2 regions of the Streptomyces bikiniensis genome follow, and region 2 is predicted to be linked to the other one. Evidence: riboswitches for the same ligand, from Rfam matches in the RefSeq annotation. Region 2 holds a riboswitch; the other holds the start of a gene.
What was found. A riboswitch is a leader RNA that binds a small molecule or an ion and turns the genes downstream of it on or off. The one in region 2 is predicted to bind glycine.
Positions count from the first base shown of each region.

Region 1 (7,480 bases), on a different contig from region 2:
CCGGGCGCCGACGGGACCTCCTGGAGGGGCCCTGGGAGCAGGAGGCGGAGCCGCCGGCCGCCGCGCGGCTCGGACGGGCCGAGCTGCTCGCCGCCGCCGAGGTCACCGAGGCCGAGCTCGCCGAGTGGGAGTCGTACGGTCTGATCGCCGAGACGGAGGGCGGGGGCTACGAGGCCGAGGCCGTCACCGTCGCCCGGCTCGTGGCGGATCTGGGGAGATTCGGTCTGGAGCCCCGCCACCTGCGGTCCGTGAAGGCGGCCGCCGACCGGGAGGCCGGACTGATCGAACAGGTGGTCGCACCGCTGCGCCGGCACCGCAATCCGCAGACCAGGGCCCATGCGGAGGCCACCGCCCAGGAGCTGGCCGCGCAGTCCGTACGGCTGCACGCGGCCCTGGTGCAGATCGCCCTGGGCGCCCGATCCAAGTGACCCCGGAGGGGCCCGACTATCCAAACCGGTCGGGCACGTCCTAGGGTTGCTGTGTGAACGAGCTCGACGTTGTGGGTGTCCGAGTGGAAATGCCCTCCAATCAGCCGATCGTGCTCCTGCGTGAAGTGGGAGGCGATCGTTACCTCCCCATCTGGATCGGACCGGGGGAGGCGACCGCGATCGCCTTCGCGCAGCAGGGGATGGCCCCTCCGCGGCCGCTGACGCACGACCTGTTCAAGGACGTGCTGGAGGCCGTGGGGCAGGAGCTCACCGAAGTCCGCATCACTGATCTGCGTGACGGGGTCTTCTATGCCGAACTGGTCTTCGCCAGCGGCGTCGAGGTGAGCGCCCGGCCGTCCGACGCGATAGCGCTGGCCCTCCGGACCGGGACACCGATCTTCGGCAGCGACGGCGTCCTGGACGACGCCGGCATCGCGATTCCGGACGAGCAGGAGGACGAGGTGGAGAAGTTCCGCGAATTCCTCGACCAGATCTCACCGGAGGACTTCGGGACCAACAGTCAGTGAAACCGGGCGGTACGGCCGGAGGCCGTTCGCGGGGCGTTGTCAGGGCATTCGAGTAGCCTTTCCCCGAAGAGAGACACGGGAAACCACTCTCAGGGTGATTATCACTCGGCGTGCCGAGTGTGGCGATCGTTGACGCACCCCGAGTGACTGCCTACCTTCGTGTGGGCAGGTCAAGGACGGAGGGTCGGCGTGATGAGCAGCGCGGACGGTACGGCGGGCAGCTCCCTCGGACGGGTGTCCGGGGAGAACGGTCCGTATCCGCTTCACGGCAGGGTGGGCGACTTCGGTACGGAGGCCGGTGCGGGCGCGGCGGACGAGGTGATCGGCTACCGCGGCCCCACGGCGTGCGCGGCCGCCGGCATCACCTACCGCCAATTGGACTACTGGGCGCGCACCGGGCTCGTGGAGCCGAGCGTGCGGCCCGCGTACGGGTCGGGGACGCAGCGGCTCTACAGCTTCCGTGACGTCGTCGTCCTGAAGATCGTCAAGCGTTTCCTCGACACCGGGGTGGCCCTGCAGAACATCCGGGCCGCCGTGCAGCACCTGCGGGCCCGGGGCTTCCGGGACCTGGAGCGGATGACGCTCATGAGCGACGGGGCCACGGTCTACGAGTGCTCCTCGCCCGACGAGGTCGTCGACCTGCTCCAGGGCGGGCAGGGCGTCTTCGGGATCGCCGTCGGGGTGGTCTGGCGGGACGTGGAGGCGGCGCTCTCGCAGCTGCACGGGGAGCGGGTGGACACCGGCGAGACGCTTGTGGGGCACAACCCCGGCGACGAGCTGGCCCGGAGACGGCGGGACCGCGCGGTCTGAGCCGGTTTACGGGACGGCTCCCGGAGCGGTTCCCGGGCCGGCCCCGTCGCGGGGCGGGCCGGGGGTGGTCCCGGGGGCGGCCCCGTCGCGGGGCGGTCGGGCGTTGTCAGTGCCGTGGGGGAACATCGGGGGCGTGAGAACCGCGCCGACGATCCTGCATCTCGACATGGATGCGTTCTTCGCCGCCGCAGAGCAGGCGGCGAAGCCCAGCCTGCGCGGAAAACCCGTGGTCGTGGGCGGGCTCGGGCCACGGGGCGTGGTCGCCACCGCCTCGTACGAGGCGCGCCGCTTCGGGGTCCACTCGGCGATGCCGATGGGCCAGGCGCGGCGGCTCGCGCCGAACGCGGCCTACCTCGTGCCGCGCTTCGCCTTCTACCGGTCGATCAGCGAGCAGGTCATGCGGCTGCTCGGACTCCTGTCCCCGCTCGTGGAGCCCCTCAGCCTCGACGAGGCCTTCGTGGACCTGGAGGCGGGGGGCGTCGCCGACGACACCGCGAGCGCGCGGGCGGTGGGGGAGCGGCTGCGGGCCGACATCCTCGCGACGACCGGGCTCACCGGGTCGGTGGGGCTCGCGGGGTCCAAGATGCTCGCGAAGATCGCCTCCGAGCAGGCGAAGCCGGACGGGCTCGCCCTCATACCGCCGGGCACCGAGCGGGAGCTCCTCGGACCGAAGTCCGTGCGGATCCTGCCCGGGGTCGGGCCGGCGACCGGGGAACACCTGCGGCGGGCCGGGATGACGACCGTGTCCGACCTCGCGGAAGCGGGCGAGGACGAGCTCGTACGGCTCCTGGGGCGGGCGCACGGGGCCTCGCTATACCGCATGGCCCAGGGGCACGACGACCGGCCCGTGGTGGCCGAGCGGGACGCCAAGTCCGTCTCCGTCGAGGACACCTTCGCCGTGGACCTGCACGACCGGGTACGGATCCGGGGCGAGGTCGAGCGGCTCGCGGAGCGGTGTGTGGAGCGGCTGCGGGCGTCGGGGCACTCGGGGCGGACGATCGTCCTGAAGGTGCGGAGGTTCGACTTCTCGACGCTGACCCGGTCCGAGACGCTGCGGGGGCCGACGGACGCGCTCGGGGTCGTGCGGGAGGCGGCGGGGCGGCTCCTGGACTCCGTGGACACCACGGGGGGCGTGCGGCTGCTCGGGGTGGGGGTGAGCGGGCTCGCGGACTACACGCAGGAGGACCTGTTCGCCCAGGCGGAGCTGGTGGGGGAGCGGCACGCGGAGGGTGCCGCTCCGGTGGCGCCCGAGGTCGCGGTGGCCGAGCCGGCCGGGCCCGTCGAGGCCGCCGAGCGGTACTGGGCGCCCGGGCACGACGTGCGGCACGCGGTGCACGGGGCCGGGTGGGTGCAGGGGAGCGGGCTCGGGCGGGTCACGGTGCGGTTCGAGGAACCGGGGTCGGCGCCGGGGCGGGTGCGGACGTTCGCCGTGGACGATCCGGAACTGGAGACGGGGGAGCCGTTGCCGCTGGTACGGGAGCCGGTGCCGGTGCCGGTTCCGTCGGCGGCCGCGGGTCTGCCCGGGAGCGGTGCCGCGCCGTCGGCGGCCGCGGGCCGTGGGGGTGCGCCCGGCCTGGCGGCCGGGCCGGATTCCCGCCCGCACCACCGGTGACGGTGGGCGGGCGGAGGTGTGGGCCTTCTCTTGGGGGTGCCGCGCCGTCGGCGGCTGCGGACCGTGGGGTGTTTCCGGCCGGGCCGGGGATCGACCGTCGCCCGTCGAGGTCGGCGGGCCTTCCGGCGTGCGGGACCCGCTGCGGGCCGGTGGCGGCGGCCGACCCGGTTGAGCCGGGCTTTCCGGTGTGGAGGGAGCGGCTTCGGGTCAGCCGCCCTCCTGGCCCGCCAGGCGGCCGAAGTCCTTGTCCGGGGCGTCCGTGGGGGGCGGGGGGAGGGCGAGGCTGTAGTGGCGGTAGAGCTGGAGTTCCTGCTCCGGGGAGAGGTGCCGGCCCACGCCGAAGTCCGGGGCGTCCTTGATGAGGGCGCGTTCGAACGGAACGTGGAGGCCGTCGTCGAGCAGGTCGCTCGGCTCCAGGGGGACGAACGCGTCCCTGCTGAACAGGCCGGTGCGGACCGCGGCCCACTCCGGTACGCCCGTCGCGTCGTCCAGGTACACCTCGTCGACGGTGCCGATCTTGTGTCCGTTCCGGTCGTACGCCTTGCGGCCGATCAGGCTGCGCGGATCGATGTCGGTCTGCACGGTCCCTCCAACTGGTCGCAACTCCTCTACCCCCTACCAAAGGGCACATCCGGGATGTCGGCCACTTGAGCGAAGGGAGCCGCAACCGCGCTGGTAGGCTGGGTGTGGCTGTCGACCCCGTGCGGGAGAGTCCCCCGGAGAAACCTTCCGGTGGGCGCCGAAGGAGCAAATCCTCCCCGGAATCTCTCAGGCCCCCGTACCGCACGGACGAGGTCACTCTGGAAAGCAGAGCGGATGTCCGACGGCATGCGCTCTCACCGACGGTGAAAGCCAGCGTGCCGCGAGGCGCGCCGGTGAAGCTCTCAGGTTGAGATGACAGAGGGGGAGGCCGTCCGGGCACCCGCGCCGTGGTGCCCCTCGCAGGTCGTGACGACCAGGAGGCCTCCGTACATGACCGCCAACCGCATTCCGCTCTCCGAGCTCGAACAGGGCATCCCGTTCGAGCAGCGGCACATCGGGCCCGACGCCGAGGCCCGGGCCAAGATGCTCGCCCAGGTCGGTTACGGCTCGCTCGACGAGCTCACGGCCGCCGCGGTGCCGGACGTGATCAAGAACGCCGAGGCGCTGGGCCTGCCGGCCGCGCGCACCGAGGCCGAGGTGCTCGCCGAGCTGCGCGCGCTCGCCGACCGCAACCAGGTCCTCGCCCCGATGATCGGCCTCGGCTACTACGGCACCTTCACCCCGCCGGTGATCCTCCGGAACGTGATGGAGAACCCCGCCTGGTACACGGCCTACACGCCGTACCAGCCGGAGATCTCCCAGGGCCGCCTGGAGGCCCTGCTGAACTTCCAGACCATGGTCGCCGACCTGACCGGCCTGCCCACCTCCGGCGCCTCCCTGCTCGACGAGGGCACCGCCGCCGCCGAGGCCATGGCGCTGTCCCGCCGCGTCGGCAAGGTCAAGAAGGGCGTCTTCCTGATCGACGCCGACGCCCTGCCGCAGACGATCGCCGTCATCGAGACCCGTGCCGAGCCGACCGGCGTCGAGGTCGTCGTCGCCGACCTGAGCGAGGGCATCCCCGCCGAGATCGCCGAGCGCGGCGTCTTCGGCGTGCTGATCCAGTACCCCGGCGCCTCCGGCGCCGTCCGCGACATCAAGCCGCTGATCGACGCGGCCCACGAGCTGGGCGCGATCGTCACCGTCGCCGCCGACCTGCTCGCCCTCACCCTGCTCACCTCGCCCGGCGAGCTGGGCGCCGACATCGCCGTCGGCACCACGCAGCGCTTCGGCGTCCCCATGGGCTTCGGCGGACCGCACGCCGGTTACATGGCCGTCCAGGACAAGCACGCCCGCTCCCTGCCCGGCCGTCTCGTGGGCGTGTCCGTCGACGCCGACGGCAACCGCGCGTACCGCCTGGCCCTCCAGACCCGCGAGCAGCACATCCGCCGCGAGAAGGCCACCAGCAACATCTGTACCGCCCAGGTGCTGCTCGCCGTCATGGCCGGCATGTACGCCGTCTACCACGGCCCCGACGGCCTCAAGGGCATCGCGCTCCGCACCCACCGGTACGCCGCGATCCTCGCCGCCGGCCTGCGCGCCGGAGGCGTCGAGCTGACCGGGGACGTCTTCTTCGACACCCTCACCGCCCGCGTCCCCGGCAAGGCCGACGAGGTCGTGGCCGCCGCCCGCAAGGCCGGCGTGAACCTGTACCGCGCCGACGCCGATCACGTCTCGGTCTCCTGCGACGAGACCACCACGCGCGAGCAGCTCGCCGCCGTCTGGGCCGCCTTCGGCGTCACCGCCGACGTCGAGGCCCTGGACGCCGCCACCGAGGACGCGCTGCCCGCCGGTCTGCTGCGCTCCGACGCGTACCTGACCCACCCGGTCTTCCACGCGCACCGCTCCGAGACCTCGATGCTGCGCTACCTGCGCCGTCTCGCGGACCGCGACTACGCGCTCGACCGCGGCATGATCCCGCTCGGCTCCTGCACGATGAAGCTGAACGCGACCACCGAGATGGAGCCGGTGACCTGGCCCGAGTTCGGCCAGATCCACCCCTTCGCCCCGGTCGAGCAGGCCCAGGGCTACCTGACGCTCATCACCGAGCTGGAGGAGCGCCTCGCCGAGGTCACCGGCTACGACAAGGTGTCGATCCAGCCCAACGCCGGTTCGCAGGGCGAGCTGGCCGGTCTCCTCGCCGTCCGCGCGTACCACCGGGCCAACGGCGACGAGCAGCGCACGGTCTGCCTCATCCCGTCCTCCGCGCACGGCACCAACGCCGCCTCCGCCGTGATGGCCGGCATGAAGGTCGTCGTGGTCAAGACCGCCGACGACGGCGAGGTCGACGTCGAGGACCTGCGGGCCAAGATCGCCCAGTACCGCGACGAGCTGTCCGTCCTGATGATCACCTACCCGTCCACGCACGGCGTGTTCGAGGAGCACGTCGCGGACATCTGCGCCGAGGTCCACGAGGCCGGCGGCCAGGTGTACGTCGACGGCGCCAACCTCAACGCCCTGGTCGGCCTGGCCAAGCCCGGCCACTTCGGCGGCGACGTCTCGCACCTGAACCTGCACAAGACCTTCTGCATCCCGCACGGCGGCGGCGGCCCCGGCGTCGGCCCGGTCGGCGTCCGCGCCCACCTCGCCCCGTACCTGCCGAACCACCCGCTCCAGCCCACCGCGGGCCCGGAGACCGGCGTCGGCCCGATCTCGGCCGCCCCGTGGGGCTCCGCCGGCATCCTGCCGATCTCCTGGTCGTACGTGCGCCTGATGGGCGGCGAGGGCCTCAAGCGCGCCACCCAGGTCGCGGTGCTCGCGGCGAACTACGTCGCCAAGCGCCTGGAGCCGCACTTCCCGGTGCTCTACACCGGTCCGGCCGGCCTGGTCGCCCACGAGTGCATCGTGGACCTGCGCCCGCTGTCCAAGGCGACCGGCGTCACCGTCGACGACATCGCCAAGCGTCTGATCGACTACGGCTTCCACGCGCCGACGATGTCCTTCCCGGTGGCCGGCACGCTGATGATCGAGCCGACCGAGTCCGAGGACCTGACCGAGCTGGACCGCTTCTGCGACACGATGATCGCGATCCGGGCCGAGATCGAGAAGGTCGCCGGGGGCGAGTGGCCGGCGGACGACAACCCGCTGCACAACGCCCCGCACACCGCGGCAGCGCTCGGCGGCGCGTGGAACCACCCGTACACGCGGGAGGAGGCGGTCTTCCCGGCCGGCGTCTCGGCCGCCGACAAGTACTGGCCGCCGGTGCGCCGCATCGACGGCGCCTTCGGCGACCGGAACCTGGTCTGCTCCTGCCCGCCGCTGGACGAGTACGACCACTGAGGCCGCGGGCCTTCACGGCCGGGTCTCACGACCGAGGGCCGGTCCGGAGAGTTCTTCTCCGGGCCGGCCCTCGGGCTTCGTCCCTCGTACGGCCCGCTCAGGCGGCGGTCGTCACCCGGCCCGCCGCGAGCGGCCGGTGCGGGGCGATGATCTGCCCGTCCGGCAGGAGCTCACCGGTGTCCTCGAAGAGCAGGACGCCGTTGCACAGCAGGCTCCAGCCCTGCTCCGGGTGGTGTGCCGTCAGT
Region 1 covers NZ_JNXJ01000034.1:7,345-14,824, forward strand. The annotation lists gene ftsR (transcriptional regulator FtsR) at 1-428, shown strand, start outside; gene OO47_RS24435 (bifunctional nuclease family protein) at 482-955, shown strand; gene OO47_RS24440 (MerR family transcriptional regulator) at 1,148-1,765, shown strand; gene OO47_RS24445 (DNA polymerase IV) at 1,899-3,377, shown strand; gene OO47_RS24450 (PRC-barrel domain-containing protein) at 3,585-3,959, opposite strand; glycine riboswitch at 4,072-4,171, shown strand; gene gcvP (aminomethyl-transferring glycine dehydrogenase) at 4,350-7,235, shown strand; gene OO47_RS24460 (DUF5999 family protein) at 7,333-7,480, opposite strand, start outside.
Region 1: it holds a riboswitch for glycine, as region 2 does, so the genes downstream of both, gcvP (aminomethyl-transferring glycine dehydrogenase) here and gcvT (glycine cleavage system aminomethyltransferase GcvT) in region 2, are expected to answer to the same signal.

Region 2 (7,480 bases):
GGCGATCTGCTCGGAGACGTCGACGTGCTCGCAGCCGCCGTAGTAGCGGCGGCCCGGGTAGCCCTCGGCGTACTTGTTGGTGAGGACGGAGCCCTGGGCCTCCATGACCGCGACCGGAGCGAAGTTCTCCGAGGCGATCATCTCGAGGGTGGACTGCTGACGGCGGAGCTCGGCGTCGACGGCGGCGGCGACGTCGGGGTCCAGCTCGTGGAGGGGAGTGTTCAGAAGCGACATGAATCGATCCCTAAGGGGTCTCGGGTCCGGTCTCAGTTCCCGGCGGAGAACGCGGCGTACTCGTCGGCGGTGAGCAGGTCGTCCGGCTCACCCGCGACGCGCACCTTGAACAGCCAGCCACCCTCGAACGGAGCCGTGTTCACCAGGGACGGGTCGTCCACCACGTCCTGGTTGGCGGCGACGACCTCACCCGAGACGGGGGAGTACAGGTCGCTCACGGACTTCGTCGACTCCAGCTCGCCGCAGGTCTCGCCCGCGGTGACGGTGTCGCCGACCTCGGGGAGCTGGGCGTAGACGACGTCACCGAGCGCGTTGGCCGCGAACTCCGTGATGCCGACGGTCGCGACGCCGTCCTCGGCGTCCGACAGCCACTCGTGCTCCTTGGTGTACCGCAGCTGCTGGGGGTTGCTCATGACCTGATTCTCCTGGATCGGGGGAGTGCTGATGAACGTGGGTCTTGCGGGGTGAGACGCGCGGTGGGACGACTTCGTCACTTCCGGCGCTTGTAGAACGGCAGCGCCACGACCTCGTACGGCTCGTGGGTGCCCCGGACGTCCACACCTACACCCTGGGTGCCGGGCTCCGCGTGCGCCGCGTCCACGTAGGCCATCGCGATCGGCTTTCCGAGAGTCGGGGACGGGGCGCCGGAGGTGACCTCGCCGACGACCTCGCCGTCCTTGACGACGGAGAACCCGGCGCGCGGGACCCGGCGGCCCTCGGCGATCAGGCCGACCAGCTTGCGCGGCGGGGCGGTCTCGGCGCGCTCGGCGGCCTTCTCCAGGGCCTCGCGGCCGACGAAGCGGCCCTCGTTCGTCGTCTTCTCGAACTTCACGACCCGGCCGAGGCCGGCGTCGAAGGGGGTGAGGGAGGTGGTCAGCTCGTGGCCGTACAGCGGCATGCCCGCCTCCAGGCGGAGCGTGTCGCGGCAGGACAGGCCGCAGGGGATCAGTCCGACGCCCTCGCCGGCCTCGGTCAGGGCCTTCCACACGCCCTCGGCGTGCTCGGGCTTCAGGAAGAGCTCGAAGCCGTCCTCGCCGGTGTAGCCGGTGCGGGCGATCAGGGCGGGCACGCCCGCGACCGTGCCCGGCAGGCCGGCGTAGTACTTCAGGCCGTCCAGGTCGGCGTCGGTGACCGACTTCAGGATGCCGGGGGACTCCGGGCCCTGGACCGCGATCAGGGCGTACGCGTCGCGGTCGTCGCGGACCTCGGCGTCGAAGCCGGCCGCGCGCTCGGTGAGGGCGTCCAGGACGACCTGCGCGTTGGAGGCGTTGGCGACGACCATGTACTCCGTCTCGCCCAGGCGGTAGACGATCAGGTCGTCCAGGATGCCGCCGTCCTCGCGGCAGATCATCGTGTACCGGGCGCGGCCGGTGCCCACCGTGGAGATGTTGCCGACCAGGGCGAAGTCGAGGAGCTCGACGGCCTGCGGGCCGGTGACGGTGATCTCGCCCATGTGGGAGAGGTCGAAGAGGCCGGCCCGGGTGCGGACGGCGTGGTGCTCGTCGCGCTCGCTGCCGTACCGCAGCGGCATGTCCCAGCCCGCGAAGTCGGTCATGGTCGCGCCCAGGGAGCGATGCAGCGCATCGAGGGCGGTGAGGCGGGGGGCAGTGGTCATGGGGTGGCTCCCGGGTCCCAAGGCGTTCGGTGACGAAGACATGACGGGCGAGGACGTCCTCCCCATCTGTCATGGAACCTGAGAGGTTCACCGGGGGCATCTCGTCACCGAGAGCCCGGCTTGCACCTTGGGTGGGGACACCGGGGTGTCCCGCTTTTCAGATCTGCCTCATCCACGCGGTACGGGGCCTGAGAGATTCAAGGGAGGGTCTTGCTCCTTCGGCGCCCGGACGCACCGGGTGGTCACCCACTCCGTGGTCCGGAACTCTCCCGCGCGGATTCGAACGGCCGGTATGCGGTTGTACAGGCGACCGTGGGCGCCTGGCGCGCACATCATTGCACGCGGTGTCGGCGCGGCAAATCGCTTGTGCCCCATTACCGTTTCTTTACACTTCTTGGGAAGGGTCTTCCGAGACCCGTCAGGGGGAGAGTCGATGACCGTCCAGCACACCGGCGCATACGCGGCGAGTACCGGCATACCGTCCCCACGGGCCCGCGCCCGGACCCGGGGACGGGGCCGGGTCCTGCGGGACCTGCGCGAGCGCGGCGGGCGGGGCCCCCGCGCCCTCGCCTTCGCGGCCGGGGACCTCGTGGTCGTCTCCGGGCTGCCCGGCAGCGGCAAGTCCACCCTGATGAAGCGGACCGCCGGGGACCGGGGCATCGACTCCCAGGACGTCCGGGAGCGCTGGGAGGCCCGGATGCCCCGCCTCCTGCCGTACGCGGTCTACCGCCCCCTGGTCCGGCTCGCGCACTACGCCGGGCTGCGCCGCGCCCTGCGCTCCGGCGCGAGCGTGATCGTGCACGACTGCGGCACCCAGTCCTGGGTGCGCGGCTGGCTCGCCCGCGAGGCCCGCCGCCGGGGGAGCGAGCTGCACCTGCTCCTCCTCGACGTGGCCCCGGACACCGCCAGGGCCGGGCAGCACGCCCGGGGCCGGGGCGTCTCCGCGTACGCCTTCGCCCGGCACCGGCGCGCCGTCTCCCGGCTGCTGCGGGCCGCCGAGGGCGGCCGGCTGCCGCACGGCTGCGCCTCGGCGACCCTGCTCGACCGGGACGCCGCCGACACCCTCCGGACGATCACCTTCGGGGAGGCGGGCTGACCCCTTCCCGCGGCGCCCGGGGCCTCGCGCGCCGTGCCCCGGGCGCCCGTGTGCGGCGCCCCCGGGGCGCCCGTACCCTCCCCTTCCGGCCACGGCGGTGCCGGGGCGGCGTTAGGGTGCTGCCGGGCGGCCGGATACGGCAGGCCGTGCGAGAAGGGGACGGGACCGTGGACGTGACGTGGCCGGGCAACGAGCTGGAAGAGGTGCTTGCCGCCTCGCTCGGCAACCCCGAGGCGGGCGGCCGCCTCGTCGAGGTCCTCGGCCGCAGCCCGGTCTGGATTCCGCTGCCCAACGGCGGCGGCCCCGACAGCACCGACCTGGACCTCGCCACCATGGAGATCGACGGCGCGGCCTTCGTCCCCGTCTTCAGCTCCGAGCAGCAGTTCCGCGCCTGCGCCGGCGACCACATGTCCTTCGCAGTCGCCCCCGCCCGCGACTTCGCCCGCGGTCTGCCCCCGCAGCTCGGCATCGCCGTGAACCCCGGCGGGACCGTCGGCGTCCCGCTGCCCCCGCCCGCCGTCGCCGAGCTCTGCCGCGCCGGCCGGACCCCGCTCGACGGCCCCGCCTCCGGCGGCCGCGTCCGGCTCTTCGAGCCCGACTGGCAGGACGACCCCGTCGACTTCCTCGCCGCCGCCTCCGCCGAGTTCGAGGCCACCGGCGTCGTCGCCAGCGCCCGCCGCGCCCTCGCCAGCGTCGAGGGCACCGAACCGGCCCTCTTCATCGGCGTCCAGCTCTCCCACTGGGAGGGCGCCGACCGCACCGCCCCCCTGGACGCCCTCGGCCGGGCCCTCGGCCGCGTCGAGGTCGCCTGGCCGGTCAACCTCATCCTGCTCGACATGGCGCAGGACCCGGTGGGCGACTGGATGGTGGAGCGGGTCCGCCCCTTCTACCAGCGCGCCGCCGTGTGAGCGGCACCCTGTTTAAGCTGAACTGATTCGACGGAACCGATGCGACGGCCGCCCCTGACCCGGCGGCCGCGCGGACGTGGTGGACGGAAGAGGGGCGGGACCCAGGGTGAGCGCGTCAGGCACCGCTGCGGCTGGACACGTCGAGCACATGCTGCGCCAGGTGGCGCCCGGACGCTACGACGCGTACGAGCGGCTGCTGCACGCCCTCGCCGACGGCGAGCTGCGGATGCTGCTCTGGCAGGGCGCGCCCGGCTCGCCCGACGCCCAGTACGGGAACATGGAGGTCGACGGCTTCGGCTACGCGCCCTGCGTCACCTCCGACCAGGAGCTCGCCGCCTCCGGCTGGAACCGCGCCCACGAGGTCGTCACCGGCCGCGAGATCGCCCGCGCCCTCTACCCCGACCGCTGGGGCGTCTGGCTGAATCCGCACGCCCCCGGCGGCGGCGTCGGCATCCCCTGGGCCGACCTGCGCCGGATCGCCACCGGCCTCGACCGGATGCCCGCCGGGCCGCTGCGCGTCACCGAGCCGGCCCTGGAGCTTCCGCAGTTCTACGCCCTGATCACCCAGAACGCCCACCGCACCCCGGCCGTCCGGGCGCTGCGCCGCGGCTGGGTGCAGCCCGCGCTCGGCTCCCCGTACCTCGTCATCGGGCTCGACCTGTACGACACCTCCCCGGCGGCCGTCGACGCGGTCCGGACGATGATGCGCCAGTCCATCGGCTCCGTCCCCGACGGGCTGCCCGTCTCGACGGTCGCCCTCTCCGACGCGTACGACCCGGTGGCGCTCTGGCTGAAGGCGAACGCGCGCCCCTTCTACGACCGCGAGGCGCACGCGGGGCGCGGCTCCGCGCCCGCCCCGGGATACGGGTACCCGCCGGCGGCTCCGTCCGCATACTGAGACGCCTCCTCTTCCCCGTCGGCCCCACCGGCCCCGCCGGAGCTCTTCGTTCGCCCCAATTGAAGAGTTCAAACGCCCAGTTGAGCGACATGTCCGTTTGAGGGGAAGAGGGCCGGGATGGTCCGCTCACGCCCGCGCGGCGTCCGGATAACGGAAGTTGCAGCACCGCATCACGTTTGAGCAAACATTCCCCGTCAGGGCTGGCGGGTGATCGCAAGGCCATTGAAGACTCCCCGGAACACCGGGTGTTCAGCTCCTTTCGAGCAGGTGCCCAGCAGGTTGTTCCACCGAGCCGCTACCCGCGGCGGGCAAGGGCCGGCCACCGGCGGCCGAGAGGGGTCCTCACCACGATGACGGCACCACTGCACGAGACGAGTGCGGGCGCGTCGACCGCCACCGTCGACGGCGCGCCCGCCGATCCCGGTACCTCCGGCACCCCCGACAAGGGGATCCAGGGCCGCTCGCCCTGGAAGATCGCCTGGACCCGCCTCAAGCGCGACAAGCTCGCCCTCGCCGGCGCCTGCGTCGTCGGCTTCCTCATCCTCGTCGCGATCTTCGCGCCGCTGATCGTCGGACTCCTCGGCCACCCGCCGGACGAGTTCCACGAGGACCAGATCGACCCGCTCTTCGGCACCCCGATCGGCTCCTGGGGCGGGATCAGCTCCGACTTCCTCCTCGGGGTCGAGCCGGTCAACGGCCGCGACGTCTTCAGCCGCATCGTCTACGGCGCCCGGATCTCCCTGCTCGTCGCCTTCCTGGCGGCGGTCTTCGCCGTGCTCCTCGGCACCGTCCTCGGCATCGTCGCGGGCTACTTCGGCGGCTGGATCGACGCGGCCCTCAGCCGGGTCATGGACGTCATGCTCGCCTTCCCGCAGCTGCTCTTCACGATCGCCCTGGTCTCGGTGCTGCCCAACGAGCTGTTCGGGATCGAGGGCTCGGGCGTGCGCATCGGCGCCCTCGTCGTGGTGATCGGCTTCTTCGGCTGGCCGTACGTCGGCCGCATCGTCCGCGGCCAGACCCTCTCGCTGCGCGAGCGCGAGTACGTGGAGGCCGCCCGCAGCCTGGGCGCGGGCCGCCTCTACATCCTCCGCAAGGAGCTGCTGCCCAACCTGGTGGCGCCGATCACGGTCTACGCGACCCTCATGATCCCCACCAACATCCTCACCGAAGCGGCCCTCAGCTTCCTCGGCGCCGGCGTGAAGCCGCCCACCGCCTCCTGGGGACAGATGCTGTCCAAGGCCGTCAACACCTACGAGTCGGACCCCCTGTTCATGGTGATCCCCGGCCTCGCGATCTTCATCACCGTCCTGGCGTTCAACCTCTTCGGCGACGGCGTGCGCGACGCGCTCGACCCGAAGGGCTCCCGCTGACCGTTCGCCGACGACCCGCAAGACCCGCCCCTGCCGCTGGCGACAGGAGGCCCATCCCCAACGGCGGTCCGCCGTAACGGCCGCCACTATCCCGGAGGTTGCGAGACCCATGACCCTGATGAGCACTCAGAGGCGCAGAATCGCCGCGGGCGCGCTGCTCGCGGCGGCCACGATGGTCGTCACCACGGCCTGCGGCGGCGGCAACGGCGGCGGCGGCGACAAGGGCAAGGACGGCCTCGCCTTCAACGGCGGCGTCAACAAGGTCCTCAACGCCTCCGACAAGAAGGGCGGCGAGCTGAAGTTCATCGGCTCGCAGGAGGCCGACAGCTGGGACCCGCAGCGCGGCTACTACGGCTTCGTGTGGGACTTCGCCCGCTACTACACGCGCCAGCTCGTCACCTTCAAGGCCGCGCCGGGCACCGCCTCCACCGAGCTCGTCTCCGACCTCGCCACCGACACCGGCAAGGTCTCGGCCGACGGCCTCACCTACACCTTCACCCTGAAGGACGGGATCGCCTGGGAGGACGGCAAGCCGATCACCTCCAAGGACATCAAGTACGGCATCGAGCGCATCTGGGCGCAGGACGTCATCTCCGGCGGCCCGATCTACCTCCAGCAGGTCCTCGACCCCAAGGGCGAGTACAAGGGCCCGTACAAGGACACCTCCCCGGACAAGCTCGGCCTGAAGGCCATCGAGACCCCGGACGACAAGACCATCGTCTTCAAGCTGCCGGTCGCCAACGGCGACTTCCTGCAGATGCTGGCGATGCCCGCGGCCTCCCCGGTCCGCCAGGACAAGGACACCAAGTCCAAGTACGGCCTGAAGCCCTTCTCCTCCGGCCCGTACAAGTGGGAGTCGTACACCCCCAACAAGTCGATCAAGCTCGTCCGCAACGACAAGTGGGACGCCAAGACGGACACGGTCCGCAAGGCCCTGCCGGACAAGATCAGCGTCACGTTCACCACGAACGCCGACGACATGGACAACCGCCTGATCGAGGGTGAGTACGACCTCGACATCAACGCGACCGGTGTCGGAGCCGCCGCCCGCCAGAAGGTGCTCCAGCAGCACAAGGGCAACATCGACAACCCGCAGACGGGCTTCATCCGCTACGCGGTCTTCCCGCAGACGGTCATCGACAACGTCGAGTGCCGCAAGGCCATCATCTACGCGGCCGACTCCAAATCCCTCCAGACCGCCCGCGGCGGCCCGCAGGCCGGTGGCGACATCGCCTCCAACATGCTGCCGCCGGCGATCAAGGGCGCCGACCCGAAGGCCGACCCGTACGGCAAGCTCGCGGGCAAGGCGGACGTCGCGAAGGCCAAGGAGGCCCTCGCGAAGTGCGGCAAGCCGAACGG
Region 2 covers NZ_JNXJ01000030.1:101,791-109,270, forward strand. The annotation lists gene glyA (serine hydroxymethyltransferase) at 1-234, opposite strand, end outside; gene gcvH (glycine cleavage system protein GcvH) at 267-647, opposite strand; gene gcvT (glycine cleavage system aminomethyltransferase GcvT) at 725-1,849, opposite strand; glycine riboswitch at 2,017-2,131, opposite strand; gene OO47_RS22860 (AAA family ATPase) at 2,283-2,945, shown strand; gene OO47_RS22865 (enhanced serine sensitivity protein SseB) at 3,113-3,853, shown strand; gene OO47_RS22870 (enhanced serine sensitivity protein SseB C-terminal domain-containing protein) at 3,960-4,751, shown strand; gene OO47_RS22875 (ABC transporter permease) at 5,102-6,121, shown strand; gene OO47_RS22880 (ABC transporter substrate-binding protein) at 6,231-7,480, shown strand, end outside.